Regions from separate parts of the Allobosea sp. PAMC 26642 genome, predicted to be linked through region 4. Evidence: predicted binding sites of a transcription regulator. Region 4 holds the regulator's gene; each other region holds the start of a gene.
What was found. The regulator LexA, encoded in region 4, represses DNA repair genes until DNA is damaged. The targets are predictions, from matches to a motif close to TGTTCNNNNTGTGTTCNG.

Region 1 (2,200 bases), 570 kb from region 4:
GCGAGCCGGCCGAGGCCGCCGTTGCCGAGCGCCGCATCGGGCTCGATCGTCTCGATCGCGGCCAGATCGACGCCGAGTTCGCTCATCGCCTGCGCGACGGGGCCCGTAAGCCCCAGATTGTTCAGCGCGTCCGCGAGCGAGCGGCCGATCAGGAACTCCAGCGACAGATAATAGACCCGCTTGCGGCCGGTCTGGTAGCTTTCGCGGGTCGAGCGCTGCCAGACCTCGATGACGTGGTCGCGGACCGCGAGAATGACGGCCGTCAGCCAGTCATGCGGCTGCGCGACCGACGGGTTCTTGCCGAGCGAGAAGGTCAGTTTCCTGATGATCTCGGCTTTGAGCGTCTCGACCAGATTCTCGGAGACGGTGGCGTCCGCGGCTGGTGTCTTGAAGGCGGTCTCGTTCAAGCGACTGAATCCCGTCAGGTTCGGAAGTGGCGAGTGTCAAGCCAACGTCCGATCCTGTCCAGCCGAAACCGCTGCGCTGCAGCATAAACACGACCTTCAAGGGCCGCCATATGGCTCGATGGTAAAGAGAAAGGCCGGTCGCCGCGCAACCGGCTCTGTCGCGGCTTTTGCTAGTTGGTCTGGGTGCGCGTTTCCTCGCGGGCGCCTAGACCGAGCTGCCTGGCGTTGGAAACCGCCGAATCGGTCATGCCCACAGCGCTCGTCCAGGCACTGCGCGTATAGGCGCCCTGATGAACGACGGCATCGTAGCCGATGGCGATCACCGCAATGATCAAAAGAATCCTGAACATGTGCATCCCTCCCGTGACGAATCTGTTTGGGCAACGCGAGCGACGGAAGGGAGTTCCCGCTCTGGGGCAATCGCGGTAGGCGCGACGAAAGGCCTCGGCGCTGGTTATGGCTCGGCGCGCTGCGGCGTGTCATAAGAACAAATCACGAACGAAAAGGCGACCCGATGTCCCCGCCCACGGTCATGCAGAAGCTGGAAATCCTGAGCGATGCGGCGAAATACGATGCGTCCTGCGCCTCCAGCAACACGACGAAACGGGATTCGCTGGGCTCGAAGGGCATCGGCTCGACCACGGGCTCCGGCATCTGCCATTCCTATGCGCCCGATGGGCGTTGCATCTCGCTGCTCAAGATCCTGCTGACGAATTTCTGCAGCTATGACTGCGTGTTCTGCATCAACCGCTCGTCGAGCAATGTCGCCCGTGCCCGGTTTTCGGTGGAGGAGGTCGTTGATCTCACGCTGAACTTCTACAAGCGGAACTACATCGAGGGACTGTTTTTGTCCTCGGGCATCATCCGCTCGCCGGACTACACAATGGCCGAGATGGTGCGGGTGGCCGAGAGCCTGCGCGTGACCCATGATTTTCGCGGCTACATCCATCTCAAGCTGATCCCGAGCGCGAGTCCCGATCTCGTCGCCCAGGCCGGACTCTTCGCCGATCGCGTCTCGATCAATGTCGAACTGCCGAGCGACATCTCGCTGAAGCGGTTCGCGCCCGAGAAGCAGTCGCGCGACATCCGCTCGGCGATGGGCGGGCTGAAGCTCAGGATCGACGAGAGCAAGGCCGAGCGGGCGAAGTCGCGGCGTGCGCCGGTGTTCTCGCCGGCCGGACAGAGCACGCAGATGATCGTCGGCGCGGACGGGGCGAGCGATGCCTCGATCCTGCAGCGCAGTGCCCAGCTTTACGGCGCCTTCGGCTTGCGGCGGGTATATTATTCGGCGTTCAGTCCGATCCCCGATTCATCGGCGCAACTGCCGCTGGTCGAGCCGCCCTTGATGCGCGAGCACCGGCTCTACCAGGCCGACTGGCTGACGCGCTTCTACGGGTTCGAGGTCGGCGAAATCCTCGATGCCGGCTCGGGAGAGATGCTGGATCTCACGGTCGATCCAAAGTTGGCCTGGGCGCTGCGGCATCGCGACCGCTTTCCTGTCGACGTGAACAAGGCCGACCGGGAGACGCTGCTGAGGGTGCCGGGTCTGGGGACGCGCAGCGTCGGGCGCATCCTCGCGATGCGACGGTTCCGGCGGCTGCGGCTTGAGGATATCGGCCGGCTGGCCCGTTCCCTGACGACCCTGCGCAACTTCATCGTGGCCGAGGGCTGGCGGCCCGGGGCGCTGCTCGACAGCGAGCGGCTGCGTCTGCATCTGGCGCCCCGCCCGCAGCAATTGTCGCTGCTGTGAAACCGCGCGCGGGAGGATAATCATGTCCGAGTCCCCGTTTGCA
Region 2 (2,200 bases), 520 kb from region 4:
TCGTCAAGCAGACCGGCGGTTTCGTCTTCTGCGACTCGGTCGTCGGCCGGGGCACGGCCTTCCGCATCTTCCTTCCGCGCCATATTCCCAGCGAGGAGGAGATCGCCGCCGAGGCGGCCGCCAAGGAAGCCCCAAAGAAGCTCGCCGCCGACCATACCGGCGCCGGCGTCATCCTGCTGGTCGAGGACGAGGACGCCGTGCGCGCGCTGAACGCCCGCATGCTGGTCTCGCGCGGCTACACCGTCCACGAGGCAGCCTCCGGCGTCGAGGCGCTCGACATCTTCATCAAAGCCGATGGCAAGATCGACCTCGTCGTCTCCGACGTGGTGATGCCCGAGATGGACGGCCCGACGCTGCTGGGCGAACTGCGCCAGCGTAACCCGGCGACCAAGGTCGTCTTCGTCTCCGGCTACGCCGAGGAGGCCTTCCGCAAGAACCTGCCCGACGGCGAGGATTTCCAGTTCCTGCCGAAGCCGTTCACGATGAAGCAGCTGGTGGAGACCGTGAAGGCGGCGATGGCGTAAACGGCCGCCGTCATTCTCGGGCGGAGCGGAGCGCAGACCCGAGAATCTCTTGCAGGAGATGGTCGGGTCGAGCCCGACCATGACGCGCGCAGATCACTCCGCGGCCGCCACCACGATCGTCTTGCGCTCTCGTTCTCCGACAGCTGCCCCATCCCCAGCAGCAACAACGGTCAGCCCGGGCACGATGGATGTGAGAATGCCTCTTCCCGCTCCTGACATCTCCTGTCAGCAGACAAGCTGCGGAGCTTGATGAGAACGAAAATAGAACTTGTCCCGCAGAACAAACCATGATCAATCTTCGCCATCGGCGCGGATTGAGATGTCCCCGCGCCCCTGCCATAAGGAGCGCGCACCGTGAATCAGGCTAACCTCAAGCTCGTGGAAGGCTCCTCGATGGACAAGGCCAAGGCGCTGGACGCAGCGCTCTCGCAGATCGAGCGCGCCTTCGGCAAGGGCTCGATCATGCGGCTGGGCAAGAACCAGCAGGCGATCGAGATCGAGACGATCTCCACCGGCTCGCTCGGGCTCGACATCGCGCTCGGCGTCGGCGGCCTGCCCAAGGGCCGCGTCATCGAGATTTACGGCCCCGAATCCTCCGGCAAGACTACTCTGGCACTGCACACCATCGCCGAGGCTCAGAAGAAGGGCGGCGTCTGCGCCTTCGTCGATGCCGAGCACGCGCTCGATCCGGTCTATGCCCGCAAGCTCGGCGTCAATCTCGACGACCTCCTGATTTCGCAGCCCGACACCGGCGAGCAGGCGCTGGAGATCACCGACACGCTGGTCCGCTCCGGCGCGATCGACGTTCTAGTCATCGATTCGGTCGCGGCGCTGACGCCGCGTGCGGAAATCGAGGGCGAGATGGGCGACGTCCAGCCCGGCCTCCAGGCCCGCCTGATGAGCCAGGCCCTGCGCAAGCTGACCGCCTCGATCTCGCGCTCGAACTGCATGGTCATCTTCATCAACCAGATCCGCATGAAGATCGGCGTGATGTACGGCTCGCCGGAGACCACCACCGGCGGCAACGCGCTGAAGTTCTACGCCTCGGTCCGGCTCGACATCCGCCGCATCTCGACGCTGAAGGACCGCGAGGAAGCGACCGGCAATCAGGTCCGCGTCAAGGTCGTCAAGAACAAGGTCGCGCCGCCCTTCAAGCAGGTCGAGTTCGACATCATGTTCGGCGAGGGCATCTCGAAGGTCGGCGAACTGGTCGATCTCGGCGTCAAGGCCGGCATGGTCGAGAAATCCGGCGCCTGGTTCTCCTTCGACAGCGTGCGCCTCGGCCAGGGCCGCGAGAACGCCAAGGCCTTCCTCAAGGCCAATCCCGAGATGGCCGCCAAGATCGAGGCGACGATCCGCCAGAACTCCGGTCTCGTCGCCGAGCGCATCCTCGACGAGGCGACGCCGACCGACGACGATCTCGACGAAGGCATGGCCTGAGCCGCTCGCGAGTTCGGCTACAATCACGGGCGGCGCTTTGGCGCCGCCCGTTTTCGTTTGGACCCCAACACCTTGCGTCGAGCTTTCTGGACAGGCGATGAGCGCCTGACTAGAACCGGTCTCCCCGCCGGGTTTCCCGGCCCCAGACCCCAAGACCAGAGCGCAGACTGCGATGAGCGGCGTCAATCAGATCCGGTCCACCTTCCTGGACTACTTCAAGAGCAACGGCCACGAGA
Region 3 (2,200 bases), 1.8 Mb from region 4:
TATGAATTAGAGCTGCCCGCCAGCCTCACTCCGCCGCATCCTTGAGCGCCGCCCCTTTCGCAAAGGGCAGCGTCGGCTCGGCCCTCGCCTCGTCGAACTCCAGCGCGCCGATCCTTTCGGCCCGGCCTGTGACCTTGCCGGCCGAGGTCCTGATCTGGACGACGTCCTCCTGGGCCTGGCGGAAATGGCTGTCGAGACGGTCGACGCGCTCGCCGAGCCGCCGGACGTCGTCGAGCAGCTTGCCGACCTCGGTCTGGATCACCTGCGCCTCCTCGCGCATCCGGGCGTCGCGCACCAGCGACTGCATCAGCTGGATGGCCAGCGCCAGCAGCGAGGGCGAGACGATCATGATGCGGGCGCGATGCGCCTTCTGGATCACGTCGTCGAAATGCTCGTGCAGGTCTGCATGGATCGATTCCGACGGCACGAAGAGCAGCGCCATGTCCTGGGTCTCGCCGGGCAGGAAATAGCGCTCTGCGATGTCCTTCACATGCACGCCGACATCGTTGCGCACGCGTGCGCCGGCGGCTTTCCTCGCCTCCTCGCCGCGCGCCTCGCGCAGCAGGGTGAAACTCTCCAGCGGGAATTTCGCGTCGATGACGAGCCCGCGCCCGTCGCCGGGCAGCGTCACCATGCAATCGGGCCGCTTGCCGTTGGAGAGCTGCGGCTGGAAGGCGAAGAAGCCGGCCGGCAGGCCGTCGCGGATGATCGCCTCCATCCGGCCCTGGCCATAGGCGCCGCGCGCCTGCTTGTTGGAGAGCACGTCCTTCAGCGTCACCACCTCGGAGGTCAGGTCGGTCAGGTTCTTCTGGGCCGAGTCGATCACGGCGAGCCGCTCCTGAAGCCTGCCGAGGCTTTCCGAGGTCTGGCGGACATTCTGTTCCAGCCCCTGTCCGACCTTGTGACTCAGGCCGTCCATCCGGTCGGCGACGAGGCGGGCGAGGTCGCCCTGCCGCGTCGACAGGATCTCGGCCATGGACTGCATCCGGCCGGCGAGCTCGGATTGCAGGCGATTCATCTCGGCGACCTTGTCGTCCATCTCGCGGGTTCGTTCGCCCGCCATCGCCGCCTCGATCGCGCGGCTGCGCGCGTTCCGCCAGGACGAAACGACGACCATCAGGAGCAGCAGCAGGCTAACGCCCACGAAGCCGAAAGCCGCCTCCGCCCAGGTCACGGGGCGGTCGAGCAGGATGAAGGCGATCTCTCTCATGGTGAGACGGTAATCGATTCGGGTGAATGAATTCGAACGAAAGCGGAACAGTTTGACCGGCCGCGCGCAAGGGCTTATGTCGCCGGGTCGTCACCAAAAACCGCACAGAAGCCCTTCCATGGCCATCCGCCCGCTCATCATCCTGCCCGACGCCCAGCTTCGCCTGGTCTCGACCCCGGTCGAGGAGATCACGCCCGAAATCCGCACCCTCGTCGGCGACATGTTCGAGACGATGTATGACGCGCCGGGCATCGGCCTTGCCGCCATCCAGATAGGCGTCCCCTGGCGCGTGGTGACGCTCGACGTCGCCAAGCGTGCCGCTGGCGAGACAGAGGACAGCGAAGCGGAGGAAAACGCGGAAGCGCAGGAAAAGCGCGATGCCCAGCCGCGCAATCCGATGGCCTTCATCAATCCGGAGATCACCTGGTCCTCCGATGAGATGAACGTCCACGAGGAGGGCTGTCTCTCGATCCCGGAGTATTACGAGGAGGTCGAAAGGCCCGCCGCCATCAAGGTCCGCTACATGGATCTCGAGGGCAAGACGCAGGCGATCGATGCCGACGGCATCCTCGCCACCTGCCTGCAGCACGAGATCGACCATCTCAACGGCGTGCTCTTCATCGACCATCTCTCGCGCCTGAAGCGCGAGCGCGTCACCAAGCGCTTCGCCAAGATGGCCAAGCGCGAGAACGCGGCCTAAACGAGCAGGAACACGCGTCATTCCGGACAAGCCGCGCAGCGGCGCCGATCCGGAATCCATGATCGAGCACGCAGTGTCATACGATGGATTCCGGGTCTCCGCTTCGCTGCGCCCGGAATGACGGCAAGGTTGAGGTAGTATCGAATACATGACCCTTCGCGTCATCTTCATGGGCACGCCCGATTTCGCCGTGCCGACGCTGACCGAGATTATCGGGCAGGGGCACGAGGTCGTGAGCTGCTATACGCGCGCTCCGGCGCAGGCCGGTCGCGGGCTGGAGCTGAAGCCGT
Region 4 (2,200 bases):
GAAGGCGAGGTTCTGCTCAAGGCCGGACGCCGGCTCGACAGCGCCTCGCTGGGGCTGGCGGCTGCAATGGGGCATCCGTCGTTGTCGGTGCGGCGCCGTCCGCTTGTGGCTATCCTGGCGACCGGGGACGAGCTCGTCTTGCCGGGCGAGCCCGTTGGGCCCGACCAGATCGTCGCTTCGAACAGTTTTTCGCTCGCGGCGATCGTCGAGCAGGCCGGTGGCCAGGCGCTCGATCTCGGCATCGCGCGCGACGACCATGACGATCTCGCTGCGAAGATCGGCAAGGCGAAGACTGCCGGCGCCGATGTGGTGATCACGCTGGGCGGAGCCTCCGTCGGCGCGCATGATCTCGTGCAGGAGGCGCTGAAGCGCCAGGGCATGGCGCTCGGCTTCTGGAAGATCGCGATGCGGCCCGGCAAGCCGATGATGATGGGCCGGCTCGGCCAGATGGTGGCCGTCGGCCTGCCCGGCAACCCGGTGTCCTCGATCGTCTGCGGGCATCTTTTCGTCACCCCGCTGATCGAGGCGCTGCTTGGGATACCTGATCCAGCCAGAGACCGCAGCGAGCCGGGGATTCTCGAAATTGATATGCCGGCTAACGATGAGCGTGAGGACTATCTTCGCGCCGAACTGGCGCTGACTATCGACGGCTGGCAGGTCACGCCGTTTGCTAAGCAGGATTCATCCATGCTGGGCATTCTCGCCCGCGCCGACGCGCTGGCGATCAGGCCTGTCTTTGCTGAGCCGGCAAATAAGGGCGAGCGCTGCCGCTTTATCCGTCTGCGCTGAGGATTGCCGGAGAGCGGATCGGTAAGACATGCCAGCAATTCGCCGTCCGTTGCTTGCGGAACACAACGCGAACCTGTATGGTGTTCGTGATTTGTTTCGATTCTGCGCCGTTGGGCGCCGGCGGGGACCATGCTGACACGCAAACAGTTCGAACTGCTTCGCTTCATCCAGGAACGCCTGCGCGAAAGCGGCGTGCCTCCCTCCTTCGACGAGATGAAGGACGCGCTCGATCTCAAGTCTAAATCCGGTATCCACCGCCTGATCATAGCGCTGGAGGAACGGGGCTTCATCAGACGGCTTCCGAACCGGGCGCGAGCTTTGGAGGTGATCAAGCTGCCCGACGGTGTGGGTGGGGCACCGGCCCCACGCGGCCGTTTCAGCCCCTCGATCGTTCAGGGCGGGCTCGGCAAGGGCCGGCCGGTGACGGCGCAGGCAGATGACGACGCACGCGGCACGATTACGATTCCCGTCATGGGCAGGATCGCCGCCGGCACGCCGATCTCGGCGATCCAGAGCCGCAGCCACAATGTCGCGATGCCGGCCGACATGCTGGGCGCCGGCGAGCATTACGCTCTGGAAGTGCGCGGCGATTCGATGGTCGAGGCCGGAATTCTGGACGGCGACACGGTCGTCATCCGCAGGCAGGACACCGCGAATACGGGCGACATCATCGTCGCCCTGATCGACGACGAGGAAGCGACGCTGAAGCGGCTGCGCAAGCGCGGGTCCTCGATCGCGCTGGAGGCGGCCAATCCCGCCTATGAGACGCGCGTGCTGGGTCCCGACCGGGTCAAGATCCAGGGCCGGCTCGTCAACCTGATGCGGCGCTACTGATGCGGATCGAGGTCCGCTGCGTCGGCCATGTCCGTTGCCGGACGTAGCGGAGGCGAGTCTGTAAGTGCAGGGGCTGCTGCTGGCGGTGGTCTTCGATTCCAGGGACGCTGGCTGTCGTTGCGCTCCGCGGTCAGGGTGCGCCAGCCGTCGCCTGAGCTGACGAGAGCGGTCGCGCCATTGCGGCCGAGCGCAAGCCGGTCGATCAGCCTGGCCTGGCATGGCGCCGACCAGGGGATGGGCGTGATCACAAGATCGGCCCGGCGGCAATCCTCGACGATCGCCAGCCGGTCGCGGGCATAGGCGATCTTGCGGCCGGCGGCGGTCGTGACGACGCAACCGAGGCCGTCGCAGTCCGCGCCCTGTCGCAGGCTTTCGTCCTGCGGTAGGCGGCCGTCGCCATCGGCAGTGAGCCATTGCTGCAGGACGAAGGCGCTGGGCTTGCCGGCCAGCACGAGCCGGCCCTCGGTGCCGCGCACCAAGACGCCGGAGCCGTCGCGTTCGATCAGGATGTCGGGCCTGTCTGGTTTGGCCGCGGCCGCTACGCCGATGAACAAGGGTATGACGGCCAGAAGCCGCA

Region 1: AXW83_RS09920 (putative DNA modification/repair radical SAM protein) is a predicted target of LexA. The motif match lies at 891-908, and genes of this name have one in related genera.
Region 2: recA (recombinase RecA) is a predicted target of LexA. The motif match lies at 776-793, and genes of this name have one in related genera.
Region 3: AXW83_RS24935 (DNA recombination protein RmuC) is a predicted target of LexA. The motif match lies at 1,243-1,260, and genes of this name have one in related genera.

What each region holds. Positions count from the first base shown of each region.
Region 1 is NZ_CP014301.1:2,097,407-2,099,606, reverse strand. Features, by position in the region: gene AXW83_RS09930 (glycogen/starch/alpha-glucan phosphorylase) at 1-407, opposite strand, end outside; gene AXW83_RS09925 (hypothetical protein) at 578-757, opposite strand; gene AXW83_RS09920 (putative DNA modification/repair radical SAM protein) at 922-2,157, shown strand.
Region 2 is NZ_CP014301.1:2,046,290-2,048,489, forward strand. Features, by position in the region: gene cckA (cell cycle histidine kinase CckA) at 1-524, shown strand, start outside; gene recA (recombinase RecA) at 879-1,964, shown strand; gene alaS (alanine--tRNA ligase) at 2,137-2,200, shown strand, end outside.
Region 3 is NZ_CP014301.1:5,212,190-5,214,389, forward strand. Features, by position in the region: gene AXW83_RS24935 (DNA recombination protein RmuC) at 26-1,210, opposite strand; gene def (peptide deformylase) at 1,329-1,910, shown strand; gene fmt (methionyl-tRNA formyltransferase) at 2,059-2,200, shown strand, end outside.
Region 4 is NZ_CP014301.1:1,529,868-1,532,067, reverse strand. Features, by position in the region: gene AXW83_RS07165 (molybdopterin molybdotransferase MoeA) at 1-789, shown strand, start outside; gene lexA (transcriptional repressor LexA) at 919-1,623, shown strand; gene AXW83_RS07155 (ComEC/Rec2 family competence protein) at 1,617-2,200, opposite strand, start outside.